2 regions of the Clostridium saccharobutylicum DSM 13864 genome follow, and region 2 is predicted to be linked to the other one. Evidence: a T-box and tRNA genes for the amino acid it is inferred to sense, from the RefSeq annotation. Region 2 holds a T-box; the other holds one or more tRNA genes.

Region 1 (9,810 bases), 1.8 Mb from region 2:
CTAAATCTAAAGTATTAATCTCTTTCTTACATTGTTCAATATCCTTTGTAGTATTATCAATTATCTTATTTATATTTACTATTTCTTTTTTATTTTTATCTACAGTTACTTGTAGTGGTTCTATCTGAGCATCTAAATCATAAATTTGATTTTGAACATCTGCTATTTTAGTCTCAATTTCAGCATATTTTTGTCTTGATTCATTTAACTTAGAATTATCTGGTGCTGCAAATGCTGGAATAGAAGTACTTACAACGATTACTGCTGTTAGCGTAATAGCTAGAAATCTATTTTTCATTCATTAGCGGTCCTTCCGAACCTTCCCCCCTTTATTTTATCAAATTCTCACATAATTATAACACTTTCATTAATTATGGACAACGTTCATATCTGGCGAAAATTTAAGTTATTCCATTAATATATATATATCGTCCGTATTCCCCACTTTTTCTAACTTATTCTTAATTTTGGTTATTATAAACTATTGCACATACTTTTTCTAATAGGAATCAATATAATATATTATTTCAATACATTATGTTGGACTTTTAATTTTAAAATCCTTGACATAAATCCTTATTAAATATATAATAAATATATCTTCGGGGTGTGGCGCAGCTGGGAGCGCGCGTCGTTTGGGACGATGAGGTCGCAGGTTCAATCCCTGTCACCCCGACCATAATTATATTTATATTTGATTTTAACTTAAGGACTATTCCTTAAGTTTTTTTGTTTATAAAAATAAATTTATATACTATAAACATAATCTTTGTATATTCATAGAATCTTAAATTCACTAAATATGTTACACTTAAATTAAATATATCTTTAGGAGGTACTATATGCTAAAAAACATAGAAGGGGCTATTTTCGATTTAGATGGAACTTTAGTTGACTCCATATGGGTTTGGAATCAAATTGATATAAATTATTTGAAATCAAAAGGCCATTCAATTCCAGAAAACTTAAAAAATCAAATTATGCATTTAAGCTTTTCTCAAACAGCAGCTTATTTTAAACAAAAATTTAACCTGAATGATCCAATAGAAAAAATTTTAGGCGATTGGCATAAAATGGCATTCGATCATTACTCTAATAATGTAAAATTAAAAATAGGAGTAAAAGATTTTTTAGATAAATTAAAATCTATGGATATTAAAATTGCTTTGGCTACTAGTAATTCTACACCTTTATTAGAGGCATGCTTAAAAAATAACAAAATATATGATTATTTCGATTCAATTACGACTACTGATGAAGTTTCCAATGGCAAAAATTGTCCAGATGTATATTTATTAGCAGCCAACAAATTAGGTGTAAACCCTAAAAATTGCCTAGTATTCGAGGATATATTACCTGCTGTACAAGGCGCTAAAGCTGCCAATATGAAAGTAATTGCTGTAAGGGATGATGATAGTCTAGACAGTAAAGAATCCTTAATAAAATGTGCTGATATGTATATAGATTCATTTTTAGAATTAATATAATTGCTGTAAAAAATATATAATCAAATGTACATAAACGCTTTTACCTTTTTAATAAATTTAAAGTATTCTTGTACAAGCATTATGGGGACTCTAGATAATTTTGTGTTATTAGTATATTTGTTATTTAAATATTACTGGAAATTTTATGGTCCAGTAATATTTTTTTATTTTTAGTAAATGCTAAAAATATGTTTTATATCCATTTATAGTATTAGTGAAAAATCAGATATTATACATAAAGTTTAGCAAAAAGTACAAGCTATTAAGCTAATTCATCATTTAATTGTTCTTCAAATACTATTGATAATTCTGCTAAAGTACGACCCCAATTTGGTGTTGGTTGAGTCCACTTTTCTATAATTTCCATAGTAGCTAGATAAACACATTTACTTAAAGATTCATCGGTTGGAAATACAGTTCTTGATTTAGTATACTTACGTATTTGTCTGTTAAATCCTTCAAGCGTATTAGTTGTATATATCATTTTTCTTATTTCAGGAGAGAAAGTGAAGAATGTTGATAGGTGACTCCAATTGTTATACCACGAATCTATTACAATAGCATATTTATCTCCCCACTTATCCTTTAAATTATCGAGCTGCGCTAGCGCAAGTTCCTCAGTTGAAGCCTTATAAACACATTTTAAATCTTTAATAAATTCTTTCTTATCTTTTGATGCTATATACTTAACTGAGTTTCTTATTTGGTGAACAATACATGTTTGAATGTTAACTGATGGAAATACAGTTTTAATGGCTTCTGGTAACCCCTTTAATCCGTCCATACATGCTATAAGGATTTCTCGTACGCCTCTATTTTTAAGATCAGTGCATATCTTTAACCAAAACTTAGCACCCTCAGCTTCATCTACCCAACTTCCTAAAATTTCTTTGTATCCTTGCATGTTGTATCCTAAGCATATATAAACAGCTTTATTCATAATCTTTCCATTGCTTCGCACCTTGAAATACATAGCATCCAAATACACTATTGGATAAACTTTATCTAGTGATCTATTTTGCCACTCAACAGCACTTTCCATAACTTTATCTGTAATTCTAGATACCATAGAAGGTGATATTGTTATTCCATATAAGTCCTCTATTTCTGCTTGAATATCACTTGTGGTCATTCCTTTTGCGTAAAGAGAAATCACCTTTTTATCTAATTCTGTACACACAGTTTCGTATTTCTTTATAATTTGTGGCTCAAATTCAGCATTCCTATCTCTTGGTACGTCTAAATCGACGTCACCGAAGGAACTTCTAAGATTTTTGGTACTATATCCATTTCGATAATTCTTTTTTGTAGAATCATTAGTTTCTGCTCTTTGATATTTATTTCTTCCAAGGTGTTCTTCCATTTCACCTTCTAAAATATTTTCTAACACATCTTTAACTAATCTTTGAATTAAACCATTTTTACCCATGACATCATCGATAGTCTTACATTTCTTTACCTCAGCTTTGTAATCAAAGTCATCATCAATTGGTTTTGACATACATATTCCTCCTTTATTCTTTATGTATATTATTCCAAAACTACCAACTGATTATGTAAAAAAACAGTAGATAGTTTTGTTTTTTACACAAAACTATCTACTGTCCCGCATTATGCTAATTATAAAACCTCAGTATGGTAATTTAAACACTTAACTTTATGTTTTTTTACCTACTGAGGTTTATATTAAATATTAATATGTTTTTAAACTTTTGATTTTAAACATAATTTTAAAATAACACTTTATTTTAAGTACTATTTTCTGTCTACTCCATATTTAGCTTCTAATTCTTTTAATATTTGGTCATATTTTTTATGTTGATTTTGTTGCATTAATTGATTTAAAACCATATCTTTCACTTCATCAAAACTCTTAACTGATGCTTCATTCTTTTCATCTACTACTATTAAGTGATATCCAAATTGAGTTTTAACTGGTTCACTTACTACACCTATTTCTAAGTTAAAAGCAGCTTCTTCAAATTCTGGCACCATCATTCCTCTTGAGAATGATCCTAAGTTCCCACCTTGTTCTTTTGATGGACAAGTAGAATACTTTTTAGCAGCTTCTTCAAATGATAATTCCTTACTTGCAATTTCTTGTTTTGCCTTTTTAGCGTCTTCTTCTGTTGCTACTAATATATGTTTAGCTGAAACTGTTGCTGGTTGACTAAAAGCTTCTTTATTATCTTCATAATATTTTTTAACTTCTTCATCAGTAACAGTTAAATCACCTAAAACTTTATTTATTGCCATTGAAGTTATAACTTCTTTTGATATGCTTTCAATTGCGTCCTTGTATTCTTGAGTTTTGTCTAATTCTATTTCTTTTCCAAACTTATTCATCAATTCAAATGAAATTAATTGTTCAATTAATTGTTTCTTTCCTTGTTCTGTTTGAAATGCTGCTCTTCTATCTTCAGGGTATCTAGAAATTATTGCATTTAAATCTTTTTCTGTTATTTCGTTTCCAGCAGCTACTGCTAATATTTTATTTTCCATGTAAATTCTCCTTTTTAATATAAATTTTTATATACCTTTACATTTTAACAGTATATATGATTACTAACAATAAATATCATAAATTAATTTCTAAGTTAAGAGAAATTAAGAAATAAAATCTAAAAATTATATTTTATTTCTTATTAGTTAGGGGCATGAAAATAAATAACAAGTCCAAAACTGCCATGACTATTTTTCATCAAACAAGCAAGTGAAGTGCCATTATAGTGGGCGTATTATGGCATTTTACCGACGCAGAATGGTGAAAAATATAGTGGTAGATGAACTTATTATTTTTTTGATTGTGCCTTAACTTGCCTAATACATATTATTGTCATAAAATGTTATAATAATCTTGGGTGATATTATGTCTGAAATACTAAAAAATGATTGGAAAAATTATTTAGATTCCGAATTTAAAAAAGATTACTATATTAAATTGAAAAAATTCCTTGTAAATGAATATAATTCAAAAGTCATATATCCAAATATGTATGATCTTTTTAATGCCCTACACTTTACTCCTTATTCTAAAGTAAAAATAGTTATATTAGGTCAAGATCCATATCATGGTCCTAATCAGGCACATGGATTAAGTTTTTCTGTTAATCCTGGAGTGAAAACACCTCCATCATTAATAAATATTTATAAAGAACTTCATACTGATTTAGGATGTTATATTCCTAATAATGGCTATCTAAAAAAATGGGCTGATCAAGGTGTTCTTTTGTTAAATACAGTTCTAACAGTAAGAGCTGGCGAAGCCAATTCTCATAGAAATAAAGGTTGGGAAGAATTCACTACAAAAGTCATACAAATATTAAATGATAAGGAAACACCTATAGTATTTATACTTTGGGGAAACAATGCTATTTCAAAAGAAAAATTAATAACTAATCCAAAGCATCTTATTATAAAATCAGTTCATCCTAGTCCATTATCTGCTTCAAGAGGTTTTTTTGGCAGTAAACCATTTTCAAAAACAAATGATTTTTTAATTAAAACTAATCAAACACCAATAGATTGGCAGATTGAAAACATCTAAAAACTATTGTATTAAATTTATTTACAAAATATATTAAATTCTAAACTTATATTATTACTAAATAATATAAGCTAAACCTCTTAGATCTTTGTTAGGATTTAGTATATAATATTCGCAGAAATTTCAAATTTAGGGGGATGTTTATGAATTATACATTTATACATGAAAATAAAGAATATGTTTTAAGCAATGATAATTGTGAAGGATTATTCTTCGAAGACGAAAACGAAATCACTGGATTATCTTTCGATATTATTTTAGAAGCTTTAAATAATAGTAATGATGTAAACTTTTCTAATGAATACTATGTTGGAAAGTGTCAATGTGGAGAACAGGAGAAAATTAATAAATCTTATCGTTATTTAGAATATCATTTTTACATTTACACAAAAAATAATACATATGTAATAAATACAATTTCTAAAGAATATGAAAATACATCGTTTAATAAATTATTTAACTTAGGTAAAGTAGATGATAGTTATATTATTAATGTAACTGTATGTCCTATTTGTGGCTTATACGCAATAGAAGTATCACAATGTACAGTTTAATGTAATGCACATGAAAGAAAATAACAAGTATAAAAATTAATATTTCGTAAAAATCATTTTTAAGAAAAAAAATAGCGCATATACTTACTAATTGAAAATATAATAGTACGTATATGCGTTCTTTTAATTTATTATAAAATTTTTCATACTTTTCTAAACATAAAAAAAGCACTAATATATATTAGTGCTTTATGGTGGCTCGAACTGGAATCGAACCAGTGACACGAGGATTTTCAGTCCTCTGCTCTACCGACTGAGCTATCGAGCCGTAATTACCTGGCGACGTCTTACTCTTCCACACAGTCTCCCGTGCAGTACCATCAGCGCTGTAGACCTTAACTGTCCTGTTCGGAATGGAAAGGAGTGTTACCTCTACGCCGTCATCACCAGATCACAAGTAGTATTATATCGACATATTCAAACTATGTCAACACTTTTCTTAAACTTTTTTTCATTTAATTGCTTTTTTTGCATAAAAACTATAATTTATATTCAATATAAATCATGTGCAAGACGTTAATTGATGTAAAAGTCTTTTGTTTTTAACATTACATTGTGCAATAATTAAAATAAATTATTATAATAGTGGAGATGATTTTATGAATACTGAAACAGAAAAACTAACTCAAATCCTAAAAGAAAGTAATAATATTGTTTTCTTCGGAGGAGCTGGAGTATCGACTGCCTCAAAAATCCCGGATTTTAGAAGTTCTAATGGTTTATTTAGTCAAAAGCTTAATGCAACATTTACACCAGAGCAATTAGTATCTCATACTTTTTATATGAGATATCCAGAAGAATTTTTTCAATTCTATAAAGATAAACTTATATACCCAAACGCAAAACCTAATAACGCACATATTGCATTAGCTAAACTTGAACAACTGGGGAAACTAAAAGCTATTGTTACACAAAATATAGATGGGTTACATCAAATGGCTGGCTCCAAAAATGTCTTTGAATTACATGGTTCAGTTCATAGAAACCATTGTACTAAATGTCACGCTTTCTACGATGCCGAGTTTATTTTAAAAGCTAAAGGTGTTCCTATTTGCTCTAAATGTGGAGGACGAGTTAAACCTGATGTAGTTCTTTATGAGGAAGGATTAGATGAAGATGTTATAAATGGAGCAATTGGTGCCATTTCTAAAGCTGATACACTTATTATAGGTGGTACTTCATTAGTTGTTTATCCTGCTGCAGGACTTATTAATTACTTTAATGGTAAAAATCTAGTACTTATAAATAAAAGTACTACTTCTGCTGACAATAAAGCTAATTTAGTTATTAATGATAATATTGACAAGGTACTTTTTAAAGCAATTGATGATATGTAAAAAAGAGAGCAAATCATATTAGGCACATAAAAGAAAATAATAGCCCAAAACATGATGCATATTTTGCATCAGATAAGAGACATTTTCAACTCATAGATGGCTATCAACTGAAATTACCTACGCAGTATTACACAAAATAAGCTGGCATAGTAATCTATTATTTTCTTAATTGTGCCTTAAATAATGATTTAATAACTATATTAATAATATTTTTCTAATATAATTCTTCATGTCTTCTTTCTAAATTAAATACATTAGATTCAGTAATTCCTAAATCTTCACAAGCTTGTTGTAAACTACATCCCCTTTCATCCATATACTTTGCTACATGCCAATCAAAATCAATTTGTGAACGTCTATTAGATTCCATATATACATCCTCCTAAATTCTATGATTTTAATAATTAGTATTTACAGTAACTTAACTTTCTACTCACTAAATTTGATTTTACATTATAGTAATATTTTCACTATAAGGAAACATTAATTTTAAGTATGTATATAAGTTCTAAAAAAATATTGTTCATCAAACCTAAACTTCTACTTTTATAAATATTCAATTAGTAATCTTACTAATTAGAACTTATATATTATTAAATAAGATTAATAAATTTACTTATCATTATATTTGTTATGGTCTTTTTTACAAGTTAACTAAATATAATTAATATTGATATTACTTCTAGGAGCATCCATATGAGCATTTTATTTTTTTTAATCTTCATTTTAATTATAGCTGGTATCATATTCTTTTTATTTGTTAGATATGATCAAAAAATTTCTTCACTTCATAGGGATAATATATTGTTAAAAAAACAATTATCAAAATTAAAAGAGCAATTAAAACTTGTAGATAATTCAAAAGAGAATTTCACTATGCAATTTCTTAATGTTGATAATCAATATGGCTTAATCCCAAAAGGAACACTTGTACATCTTTCTCCATATGATAACTCAAACATTTTGCAAAGTATAACAATTGCAATGGAAGTTGGAATTCTTGAAAAAGCGCTTGTTAACAACATTACATGGTATTATGTAGCACTCCCAGTTGATACTAATGTTAACGCAAGAGGATGGGTTGTAGAATCATCCTTTTCCACATTTTCTTCTTCACCTACAAAGATTATTTCTAACTAAGACACAATCAAAAATCTATATATTTTTTAATTGTTATGTATAAATAAATTATAAATGGTAAGAATTTATAATGAAGTATTTAACTTCAATATTTAATCGCCTCTCCCCCATTTTTATTTATATATAATTAAAAATTGCCATAACTGATATAAGCAGTTATGGCAATTTCGTTTTATTCACATGAAATAAAATAATAAACCAAAAATGCAACATATACTTTGTATCCGACAATGTTAAACTTTCAGCTTATATAAAACTTATCCACTGAAAGCATTGTTAACGTAGCATTATTAGAAATAAACAAGCATACTGGTATATTAGTTCTTTATTCTATCTAATATATTATTTTTTTATCAAATTTCTTCTAAGCATATCTAATCCAGTAATTGTTGCTTGAAGTCTTACTCTACTTCTATTTCCATTAAACATACATTTTTGAACTTCAACTTTCCCTTTTACATATATACCTACATAAACTAATCCAACAGGCTTTTCTTTTGTTCCACCGCCTGGTCCTGCAATCCCTGTTGTCACAATACTAACATCAGTGCCAGCTGTCTTTGCAATACCAATTGCCATTTCCATTGCTGTTTCCTCACTTACCGCACCATATTTATCTAAAGTTTCATTCTTAACACCTAATCTCTTATGTTTCGCTTCATTAGAATATGTTACTGCACCTTCTAACAGTACTTCTGATATTCCTGGATAATTTATAAGAGTACTTGCTATCATCCCCCCTGTACAAGACTCTGCTGTAGATATTGTAAGCTTTTTTTCTATTAATAATTTAGCGACAACCTCTTCTAAATCAATATCTTCTATTGCATATACATTATCACCAAGTCTCTTCTTAATTTCTTCTTCTATAGGAATTATTAATTTTACTGCCTCCTCTTCAGTTCTAGCCTTGGCTGTCACACGAACTATAACACCAACTTCTTTTGCATAAGGGGCAATAGTTGGATTAATCTGACTTTCCATTAAATCCTTTAGTTCTTCTGCTATAGTGCTTTCCCCAACCCCTAATATTTTTATCATTTTTGAAACTAATACTGAATCAGACTTCTTTTGAAAATATGGTCTTACTGCTTCCTCAAACATTGGCTTCATTTCCTTTGGAGGACCAGGTAAAATAATCATTGTTTTATTATTTTCTTCTATAATAACACCTGGTGCTGTTCCATTGTTATTTTTAATTACAATACAACCTTCTGGAATTAATCCTTGTTTTAAATTATTTTCTGGCATTCTTTTTTGTCTAAATTCAAAATATTCTTTTATTCTCTTAATCGAGTTTTCATGTGGAATCAATTTTTTATTGAAATATTTTGCTGCAACTTCCTTGGTTAAATCATCTTCTGTAGGTCCAAGACCACCTGTTGTTATAACAATATCACTTCTACTATAAGCCTCATCAAAAGCATGAATAATTCTTTTTTCATTATCGCCTACAACCTGTTGATAATGCATGTCTATTCCTAAAGATGCCATCTCTTGTCCTAAATACTGTGCATTAGAATTGACTATATCACCTAATAAAATTTCTGTTCCTATAGCTATTATTTCCGCTTTCATTCTATTACCTTCTTTATTCTATATTTGTAATTAAGGCTGACATAAAATAATAAACCAACGATGTGGCATATATTTTATGCAATACAAGGAGACATTTTCAGCTAATAGTTAACTATTAACTGAAAATGCCACACAGTATGACACAAAATAAGTTAGCATACAAATCT
Region 2 (9,810 bases):
CAATATCTCTTGTTACTGCTGGGAATTTAGGTAATGGCTTATATTTCTTATCTGTATTTGCATTTTCATATAATACATCTAAATCTAATTGAGCTACAAAACATGGTACATCAATTCCATAATTTTCGCATACATCTAAATGAGCTTCTCCTAAAGTACCTGCTACAGTTTTACCTATAGTTATCTTAGCTGTTTTACCTGGATGGTAACTTACATTTTCGCTTTCTCTTTCATATTTAGCATTAAATATTCCAAGACCTTCTACTACATTTTCAACTACACCTTTAATATCTAAGTAATCACATTCACCATACATACCTATAGTTAATATATTCTTTTCTGTTGGAAGTTTTGTACTATCTTCATTTGGGATATATACTTTACCCATTTCAAATAATCTAACATAAGTATTATTTCTAGAATAATTTCTTCCTAAGCATTCCATCATTGAAGGTAATGTTGATGTTCTCATCACACTATAATCTTCACCTAATGGATTTTTAATTTTAACCACATTTCTAAGTTCACTGTCTTCTGGTAAATTAATTTTATCAAATACCTTTGGAGACACAAACGAGTAACTGATAGATTGATTTAAACCACTACCTGTTGCAAGCAATACAACTCTTTCATCTAAAAGTCTCTTTCTATATTTAGGTTCTCTTCCAGTTGAAACACTAAATATTGTTGTTGGTATAACATCATAACCATATATTCTTGCTACTTCTTCAGCTATATCTTCTCTTATTGCAATATCAACTCTAAAAGTTGAAGCTGTTACAACTAAATTATCTCCATCTATTTCTGTAAATAAATCAACACTATCTAAGCATCTTTTCATTTCTTCTTTAGAAATATGTGTTCCTAAAAATTTATTAATCCACTTTGAATCAACAACAACAGTTGCAGCTTCCTTTTTCTTATTATAAATATCTATTGTGCCTTCCATAACTTCTCCAGCACCTAATTCACATATTAAACTGCAAGCTCTGTCAATTGCTGTTTGTGTTAAGTTTGGATCTATATCTTTTTCAAATCTGCTTGAAGCTTCACTTCTTAAGTTTAATTTTTTAGAATTCACTCTGATATTAGTTCCATCAAAATTTGCACATTCAAAAATAACTTCTGCTGTGTCTTCTTTTATTTCTGAATTTAATCCACCCATTATTCCTGCTAATCCAATGATTTTGTCACTATCTTTAATACAAAGCATAGAATCATCTAATTCTCTTTCCGCGTCATCTAATGTAGTGAATTTTTCATTATTTTTAGCTCTTTCGACTACTATTATATTAGTAGCAATTTCCCTCTTATCATATGCATGCATTGGCTGGCCAATTTCAAGCATAACAAAGTTTGTAATATCAACTATATTATTAATAGGTCTTATTCCTGCTTCAAGAAGTCTTTCTTGCATCCAACCTGGTGATGGTTGAACTTTAACATTCTTAACTCCTCTTGCCATATACCTATTACAAAGTTCATCTTTTATTTCAACTTTTAATTCATCATTTATCTTTTTAGAACAAGCTGTTTTATATTCTAAATTTGGCATTTTATAAGTTGTTCTAAATGCTGCTGCTGTTTCTCTTGCCATACCAATCATACTTAAACAATCTGGTCTGTTAGATGTTATTTCAAAATCTAAAATAGCTTTGTTTAATTTTAAAAGTTCTTTAATTTCTACTCCAAGTTTAGTATCAGTAGGCAATATCATCAACCCATGTACTGGTTCATCTCCAGCAATTCCAAGTTCTTCTTCTGAGCAGAACATACCATTTGATACTATCCCTCTAAGTTTTCCTTTTTTTATTTTAGTTCCATCAGCTAATGTTGATCCATGAAGTGCAACTGGCACTACATCTTGTTCCTTCATATTTGTTGCTGCAGTAACTATTTGTATTGTTTCACTTCCAATATCAACTTGACATATACTTAATTTATCTGCATCTGGATGTTTTTCTATCTTTGTAATTTTTCCTGTAACTACCTTATCTATTGTATCTCCTTGAATTATTAATTCTTCAAGCTGAGATCCAGTTAAAGTTAATTTATCTCCTAATTCCTTAGGACTTACATTTATTTCAACATAATCTTGTAACCAACTATATGGTACTTTCATATTTTCTCCTCCTTAAATTGCTCGTTAGTTGCTAACCTTGAGCTAACATATACATGTAAACTCATTTTATTAGACACTAATTTTTAATAATATTTTCCTTAATAATACAAATTAAAATTGATTCAAGAATCTCATATCACTTTCATATAATAATCTTATATCATCTATACCGTACTTTAACATTACCATTCTATCAACACCAAATCCAAAAGCAAATCCACTATATACTTCTGGATCAATTCCACAATTTCTAAGGACATTTGGATGAACCATTCCACAACCTAAAAGTTCTATCCATCCGCTACCTTTACATACTCTACATCCTTCTCCTCCGCAGACAAAGCAAGTTGCATCCATTTCAGCAGATGGTTCTGTAAATGGGAAATGATGTGGTCTAAACTTAGTTTGAACCTTATCACCAAACATCTTCTTAGCGAATAACTCCAAAGTTCCTTTTAGATCCGCAAAAGTAACTCCTTTATCAATAACTAAGCCTTCCATTTGATAAAATATAGGTGAATGTGTCGCATCTACAGAATCTGATCTATAAACTTTTCCTGGCGAAATCATTTTTATTGGTGGTTCTTGCTTTTCCATAGTTCTAACTTGAATTGGTGAAGTTTGAGTTCTTAATAAAATATTATCATTAATATATAGTGTATCTTGCTCACTTCTTGCTGGATGATCCTTAGGAATGTTTAACGCTTCAAAATTATAATGATCAAGCTCTATTTCTGGACCTTCTTCAATTGTAAATCCCATTGAAACAAAGATATCTTCCATAGTTTGTAATGTTAAATCCAAAGGATGTCTTTTACCTATAACTTTTTTTCTTCCTGGAAGCGAAATATCTATAGTTTCACCAGCAAGCTTTTCAGCCTTTTCTTTATCTTTAATTTTCTTTATAGCACTATCTAACTTTTCTTCAACTATAGCTTTAGTCTCATTTACCAACTTACCGACCAAAGGTCTTTCTTCTGGAGATAGTCCTCCCATACCTCTTAATATTGTAGTAAGTTCTCCTTTTTTTCCTAAGAACTTAACTCTGATATCTTCTAATTCACTACTTTTTATAGCAGTTTCAATTTGCTTTAATGCAAGTTCTTGTAGTTCTTTAAGTTTCTCTTTCATAATTTGATCTCCTTTCAACAAACTCATTTCTGAATTTGAATTATCTTTTTAAATGAACAATTTAAATCCTAAAAGAATTTAACAATATGTAACTCTGTTCATAAATCAGTTTTTTGCATAAAAAAAACGCCCCTATGAAAGGGACGAAAAAATCCGCGTTACCACCCTAATTGGAGCTTTATCAAAAGCTACCCAACTCAATTAATATTAACGACTTTATGCCGCTAGCTACTACTATAAATTTTCACAGCTAGAACTCCTGAGTGAACTTCGATATCAATTTGCTTAAAAAGGCTTACAGTCCATGACCTTTTCTCCCTGGAAACCACATGATATGTACTCTCTCATTCACAGTTTTTAATTATTCACTTAACAAACCTAATTATACAAATAAATAAAAATAAATTCAATAGTTTATTTTTATATTTAGCATATTTTAGTATTATTAGCCACATAAAACGAAATAACAATTCTAAAATGCAATTATTATTTTTTGAATGTATCTTACAATCTATCTTGTCTAACCTTTTCATATATTATAACAGATGTAGCTATCGCTACATTTAATGATTCTGCATTACCTGGCATTGGTATTTTAACTTTTGTATCTGCAAGTTCTAAAACTTCATCACTTACACCATTTCCTTCATTTCCAACAGTTAAAATAACTTTTCCTCTTAAATCTTCTTCAAAAAAATCTTTATTAGTATCAAGAGAAGTCACAACTAAGTTAAAACCCTGTTCCTTTAAATTTTTAACCAAAGATAAATTTTCATCATCATAATGAATTGGAATATAAAACAATGACCCCATAGTAGATCTAATTGTCTTTTCATTATATATATCTACAGTTCCCTTAGTTAAAATTATCCCCTGAACTCCTGCTGCATGTGCAGTTCTTATTACAGTACCTAAATTTCCCGGATCTTGAAGTTTATCACAAAGCAAATAAAAACATCCTTCTTCTCTGAGCGGTTTTAAATCCATGCTTATAACAGCAACTATTCCTTGAGGTTTTTCTGTTGAAATAAGTTCTTTAAATAAAACATCACTCATTTCGTATATCTTTATATCTTCGTTTATATAATCCGATAAATATTCTTCAAGTTTTTCACCTGCATCTTTTGTAATGATTAGACAATCTATCTCAATCTTCGCTTTAAACGCTTCTTTAACTAATCTAAAGCCCTCAATTATATATTTATTGCTTTTATTTCTATTTTTTCTTTCTTTAAGTTTTTTTGTTTCCTTAAATAAGTTATTTTCTTTACTTTCAATATAAATCAAAGTTCAACACCTCAAACCTGCTTAACTAATTTATAATTTTTTATAAAAATAAAATGCGGACAAGTCCGCATTTTATGTATTAAGCGTTTATTGATTTTTTAGCAACTTCTACTAATTCAGCAAATGCTTTAGGATCATTTATAGCTATTTCAGATAACATCTTTCTGTTGATGTCGATTCCAGCTAATTTGATTCCATTCATGAATTTTGAATATGAAAGATTGTTGATTCTTGTAGCAGCGTTAATTCTTGCGATCCAAACACTTCTGTAATCTCTCTTCTTATTCTTTCTTCCAACATAAGCATTTCTTAATGCTCTTATTACTGATTCGTTAGCTGTTTTAAATAACTTACTTTTTCCACCGTAGTATCCTTTTGCAAGTTTTAAAACTTTTTTATGATTTTTACGAGAATTCTTTGCTCTCTTTACTCTTGCCATTACTTAAACCTCCTGTACCACTCTATATTATAGGTATGGTAATAATTTCTTCATTACTTTTTCTTGTGTCTTTGATACGTATCCAGCTTTTCTAAGATTTCTCTTAGTCTTTGAGCTCTTCTTAGTTAAGATATGGCTCTTAAACGCTTTAGATCTTTTAAGCTTTCCTGTACCTGTCTTTCTAAATCTCTTTGCTGCACCTCTATGACTCTTCATTTTTGGCATGATAAAATCCTCCTCTCAAGTTATGCCTTTTTAGGCCCTAAAACCATTGTCATGTTTCTACCTTCTCTTTTAGCTCTTTTTTCTATAAGGCAAACATCTTCTAATTTAGCTGCAAAATTATCAAGAATTCTTTGGCCAATATGACCTAATTCCATTTCTCTACCTCTAAATCTAACAGTGATTTTAACTTTATCTCCATCTAATAGGAACTTTCTTGCATTTTTTGCTTTTATGTCAATATCATGTTCCTCAATAGTTAGACTAACTCTTACTTCTTTAATACTTACTATTTTTTGCTTTTTCTTAGCTTCTTTTTCTTTTTTAGATTGCTCATATACATACTTACCAAAGTCCATAATCTTACAAACTGGTGGTTTTGCATTAGGAGAAATCATAACTAAATCTAAGTCGCTTTCTTCTGCAAGTCTTCTTGCTTCATTTGATGAAATAACACCTAGTTGCTCTCCATCTTTTCCAACTACTCTAAGTTCTTTTTCTCTTATTTCTTCATTAATAGAATAATCTTTACTAATATTTTTCACCTCCGAAAAACTCTATACATAATAAAAAGACGGCCTTAAAGCCGTCTCATATTATCAATACTTAATGCATAGATATCCACATAACCCATACTAGTAGTATTCAACACTGCAGGGTGAGAAACGGCTGTTTCTTCTTAACAAAAGTTAGTATATCATCATTATGGATATATGTCAACATTTTTAGTCACATTTTTATTTAATTCACATTTAATATATTTAGAAACATATGTCACCCTATTTCCAAAGACATTTTCTATAGTATCCAAAAACTCTTTATTATTGCAATTTTCTTTATCATAAATCACTATATTTTTAGGTGCACTTGTTATAAGTCCACTTATCAATATATCCTCAATATTTATTTCTAAATTATTTTGTTCACCTGTAAGATCTCTCAAAAAATCTTTGTACAAATCTTTTCCTTCTTCATCTTTTACAATATAATTATTTCCTTCTTCTATTATTATATTAATTCTTTCTATTTTACACTCTTGTATGTCAACAAAATATTTTAAAAGCCTTACAAATTCTTTATATTCTTTTTCAACCATATATCCTTCTACTACTTTATCTATAATTTTCTCTATATCTTCTCTAAGTTTTCTCATTCTAAAAGTTATAAAACCATTAATATTAAGCTCTTGTTTTTCACTTATACATTCTCTAATTTTTTCTATAATAGAATTTATTCTATTTAAACAATATATTGAATCTTCACTTTTAACCATTTCTTCGCATTTTAACACTTTTACTATTTCATCTTCTACTTCTAATATTTCGCTTTGTTTTAAGAAAAAATAATTATCAGTTAAAAATTCAAGCATTTCTTTTTGTCTATAATTATCAATAACTATTCTATATAAAATATTACTAACATATAAGTTAATAATCTCTTTTATTTTTTCATCACAACAATTTTCTTCACACATAATCTTAATTATATGAGTTTTTCCTTCTATACTTTCAACTAATCCTATCAATATGTTTTTTTTCTTTAGTAATTCTCTTAGCTCTTGTAAGTCATGAGCAAAAGTCAAATCATCATTATAAGCTAATTTTAAAATAAGCATGGATTTCACTCCCTTCTTAATATTAGTATGTATGAAAATTTTATTGATATACGGATTTTATATTTTATTTTAATAAAACCATTTTAAAATAAAATAATTTACTTTTCTAAACTTTCAATTAAAAACTGTGTAATTGACATCCCAGAATTTTAGGTTCAAAATAAATACCAGTTATGATCTAAATCAAAATTTTATAATTCATATTTTAAAGGAGAAATTATTATGCATTGTTTTGTTGATTATAGAATTAGCTCAGAAGAATTAGATGCTCTTTTACAATTAAAATTGAATCCAATATTGGTTCCAAAATGCCCTAAAGTTTATGAAGCAATTGATGGTCATCCTGATATTCAACTAAATATTCTTAAAAATAATTCTAAAAATAAAATTATTATTCAAAAAGATATTCCAAATTGTTTTAAAAAGATTCTTGAAGCAAACTCCATAAATTATATTGTTTCAAAATCATCATTGTCCAATACATATCCTTATGACATTATTTTAAATTCATTAATATTAGATAACCATTTTATTCACAACTTGAAGTATACTGATGAAAATCTCCTTAAATCTCAAAGTTTAAAAGTACATATTAATGTTCCTCAAGGATATACAAAATGTTCTATACTACCAATAAGAGAAAATGCTTTAATAACAAGTGATAAAGGAATTTTTAATATTTTAAAAAATTATAATTTTGATATTCTTTTGCTTCCACCTGGAGATATATTGCTGCCAAGTTTAAACTATGGTTTTATAGGTGGTGTTGGCGGCATGATTTCTAATAACGAAATGGCTTTCTTTGGTAATCTAGATTATTATAAATGGGGAAATGAAATAAAAGATTTTCTATTTAAATACGATGTTGCTCCAGTTTATCTAAGAAATGGCAAGTTAATCGATAGAGGTAGCTTACTTATCCTTTAATCACACCCACTATATCATATGATTTCTATATTTTTATGTTACTTTTCCATAAAATTAATCTTTGAGTATATTTAGAGTTATGTGGTAACTTACCGAAAGAAAGGAAACTATTTTACTTGGTTGCTAGATAATTTTGCTATAGCAAACAAAACTCGGCTCACATACGTTCGCTCAATGTCGTCAACTTAGTAAAATAGTAATGAAAAAATTACTACAAATTTCGAATAGCGTATGCTATATTTCTTAAAAAATGGTATAATTAATAAACCTACTGGCAAAAGTAGAATTTTGGAAATATTTAGTTTTTACAAACTTATATGCAAGATTTCCTTTGAGAATGATGCTTTTTCCTTGGGTGCTTGTTTTTTCGCTCACAATTACGGTTTGGACGTATTTGTGAGCGTATTTTTTTAGCTTTTTCTAATATATGTTCTAATATTCTTTTTCCTGAAATAGGCTTTACCATCATAACTATTATCTTCTTCAAAACGTCACATAATATAAAATTTCTATTTGCTTGATATTCTGATTTTAAATTTTTATCTTTATTTTTATTTGCTATTGCAGCGTCGGCATCTTTCTTTATAAGTGCTGCAACCATAGATATATAAATAGATGCATAAAAATCTTGTTCAATTGCAATTGGCTTAGTTCCAGAAAATTCTTCTATTTCAATACTACTTTTAAGTTCTTTATATTTGCATTCAACTCCCCATCTAAGAAAATACAATTCTTTAAATTGATTAGGAGTAATAATTTCATCAAATATATTAGTTACTAATATTTCTGTGGTGTCAGCAGAAAGTTTTATTTTTATAACTCTTACTTTTTTCAATTCTCCTTTTGATTTATATTCAAAAATACAATCTTCAGAAGAAATAGATTGTATTATCTTAAATGAAGATGATATTCTCATTAAGAAAAATAAATTTCTATCGTTTAAATAATCAAACATATCATAAGAAGGATAGCCCCTATCAAAAATTACAATGCTATTATTGAGTAATTTTTCATTATTAAGTGTATTTATATGTTGTTTGGCCATTTCTCTTTCGCTAGTTCTAAATTTAGTTACAGACGCATCAATTATTATATCATTTAATACATCATATAAGGCTGACGCCGACGCAATAGCAGTTTGTACTTTATTTTGATTTTTACTTAATCCAAAATATTCACCACATTCAATTGTATCAGGAACTTGCAAAGAGGTTCCATCGACAGCAAGAACATTAAATCCATTCCACTTTTTTAAATTGTTTGTTGAGCTATAAAAAGAATCAACAAATAATCTGCATAATTCTTTAAATGCTTCAGGGGAAATATTTTGTCTTGCTTTAGAAAATGCTTGTTTTGATATACAAGGAAAATCTAAATATGTATGCTCTTCAATGAAATTACTTATTTCTGTAGCCATAGATTTTCGTAATGCGGAGCAAATAAAATGTACTGCATTAGAAAAAGATAATTTTCTTTTTCTTGAAAATGAATTACCTAAGCTATACGCTTCTTTAAACTCATTGGAAATAATTAATTTATTTGTTTTCTTTAAAATTTGGGATAATAATTTAATATTTTTCATAAAATCAAACCTCGCTATAAATTTAATATCTATAACGAGGCTTCATTTTTTCTAATTATTGTCAAGTGTTTTTTTTATTAATTTTATATATTTCTTTAAGTTGACGACATTGTACGTTCGCTGAGTAAGTTCAAGAAGGTAAATATAAGATTTATACTCTCACTTAACAACAGAAGTCGTTCCATTGGTGCATGCTCCCAAGACAAACTTGTGATAAGCAAGAATGGAACAACTCCTACCAAAGAAATGATTACAACGAAATTATCAACATAATACTACGTAAAATAATTTTCATTTTTTAGCATTAAATATATTTTAAAGTTAAATATAATTCGTAGTTTGTTTATTTATATGTCTAAATAAAATTAAGTACTTTTTTTCAAAAGAAATCATATACTAAACTATATAAACAACAGATCAAATATTCAGGGCACTATAGCCAAGTGGTAAGGCAGAGGTCTGCAAAACCTTTATTCCCCAGTTCA

The links. A T-box is a leader RNA that pairs with one kind of tRNA and senses whether it is charged. The one in region 2 lies ahead of pheS (phenylalanine--tRNA ligase subunit alpha), so its partner is inferred to be a tRNA-Phe.
Region 1: it encodes a tRNA-Phe, which carries the amino acid that the T-box ahead of pheS (phenylalanine--tRNA ligase subunit alpha) is inferred to sense. The anticodon was not compared.

What each region holds. Positions count from the first base shown of each region.
Region 1 covers NC_022571.1:4,869,329-4,879,138, forward strand. The annotation lists gene CLSA_RS20850 (C40 family peptidase) at 1-298, opposite strand, end outside; tRNA gene CLSA_RS20855 (tRNA-Pro) at 604-679, shown strand; gene CLSA_RS20860 (HAD family hydrolase) at 843-1,487, shown strand; gene CLSA_RS20865 (IS256 family transposase) at 1,750-2,988, opposite strand; gene CLSA_RS20870 (peptidylprolyl isomerase) at 3,243-3,989, opposite strand; gene CLSA_RS20875 (uracil-DNA glycosylase) at 4,357-5,034, shown strand; gene CLSA_RS20880 (DUF3785 domain-containing protein) at 5,178-5,588, shown strand; tRNA gene CLSA_RS20885 (tRNA-Phe) at 5,781-5,856, opposite strand; rRNA gene rrf (5S ribosomal RNA) at 5,863-5,979, opposite strand; gene CLSA_RS20895 (NAD-dependent protein deacylase) at 6,188-6,925, shown strand; gene CLSA_RS23530 (hypothetical protein) at 7,140-7,295, opposite strand; gene CLSA_RS20900 (hypothetical protein) at 7,622-8,065, shown strand; gene CLSA_RS20905 (competence/damage-inducible protein A) at 8,408-9,643, opposite strand.
Region 2 covers NC_022571.1:3,060,801-3,070,610, forward strand. The annotation lists gene pheT (phenylalanine--tRNA ligase subunit beta) at 1-2,122, opposite strand, end outside; gene pheS (phenylalanine--tRNA ligase subunit alpha) at 2,234-3,253, opposite strand; T-box leader at 3,390-3,614, opposite strand; gene CLSA_RS13215 (TrmH family RNA methyltransferase) at 3,758-4,540, opposite strand; gene rplT (50S ribosomal protein L20) at 4,620-4,979, opposite strand; gene rpmI (50S ribosomal protein L35) at 5,007-5,204, opposite strand; gene infC (translation initiation factor IF-3) at 5,225-5,746, opposite strand; gene ytxC (putative sporulation protein YtxC) at 5,905-6,816, opposite strand; gene CLSA_RS13240 (DUF6873 family GME fold protein) at 7,039-7,743, shown strand; gene CLSA_RS13245 (IS4 family transposase) at 8,057-9,325, opposite strand; tRNA gene CLSA_RS13250 (tRNA-Cys) at 9,755-9,810, shown strand, end outside.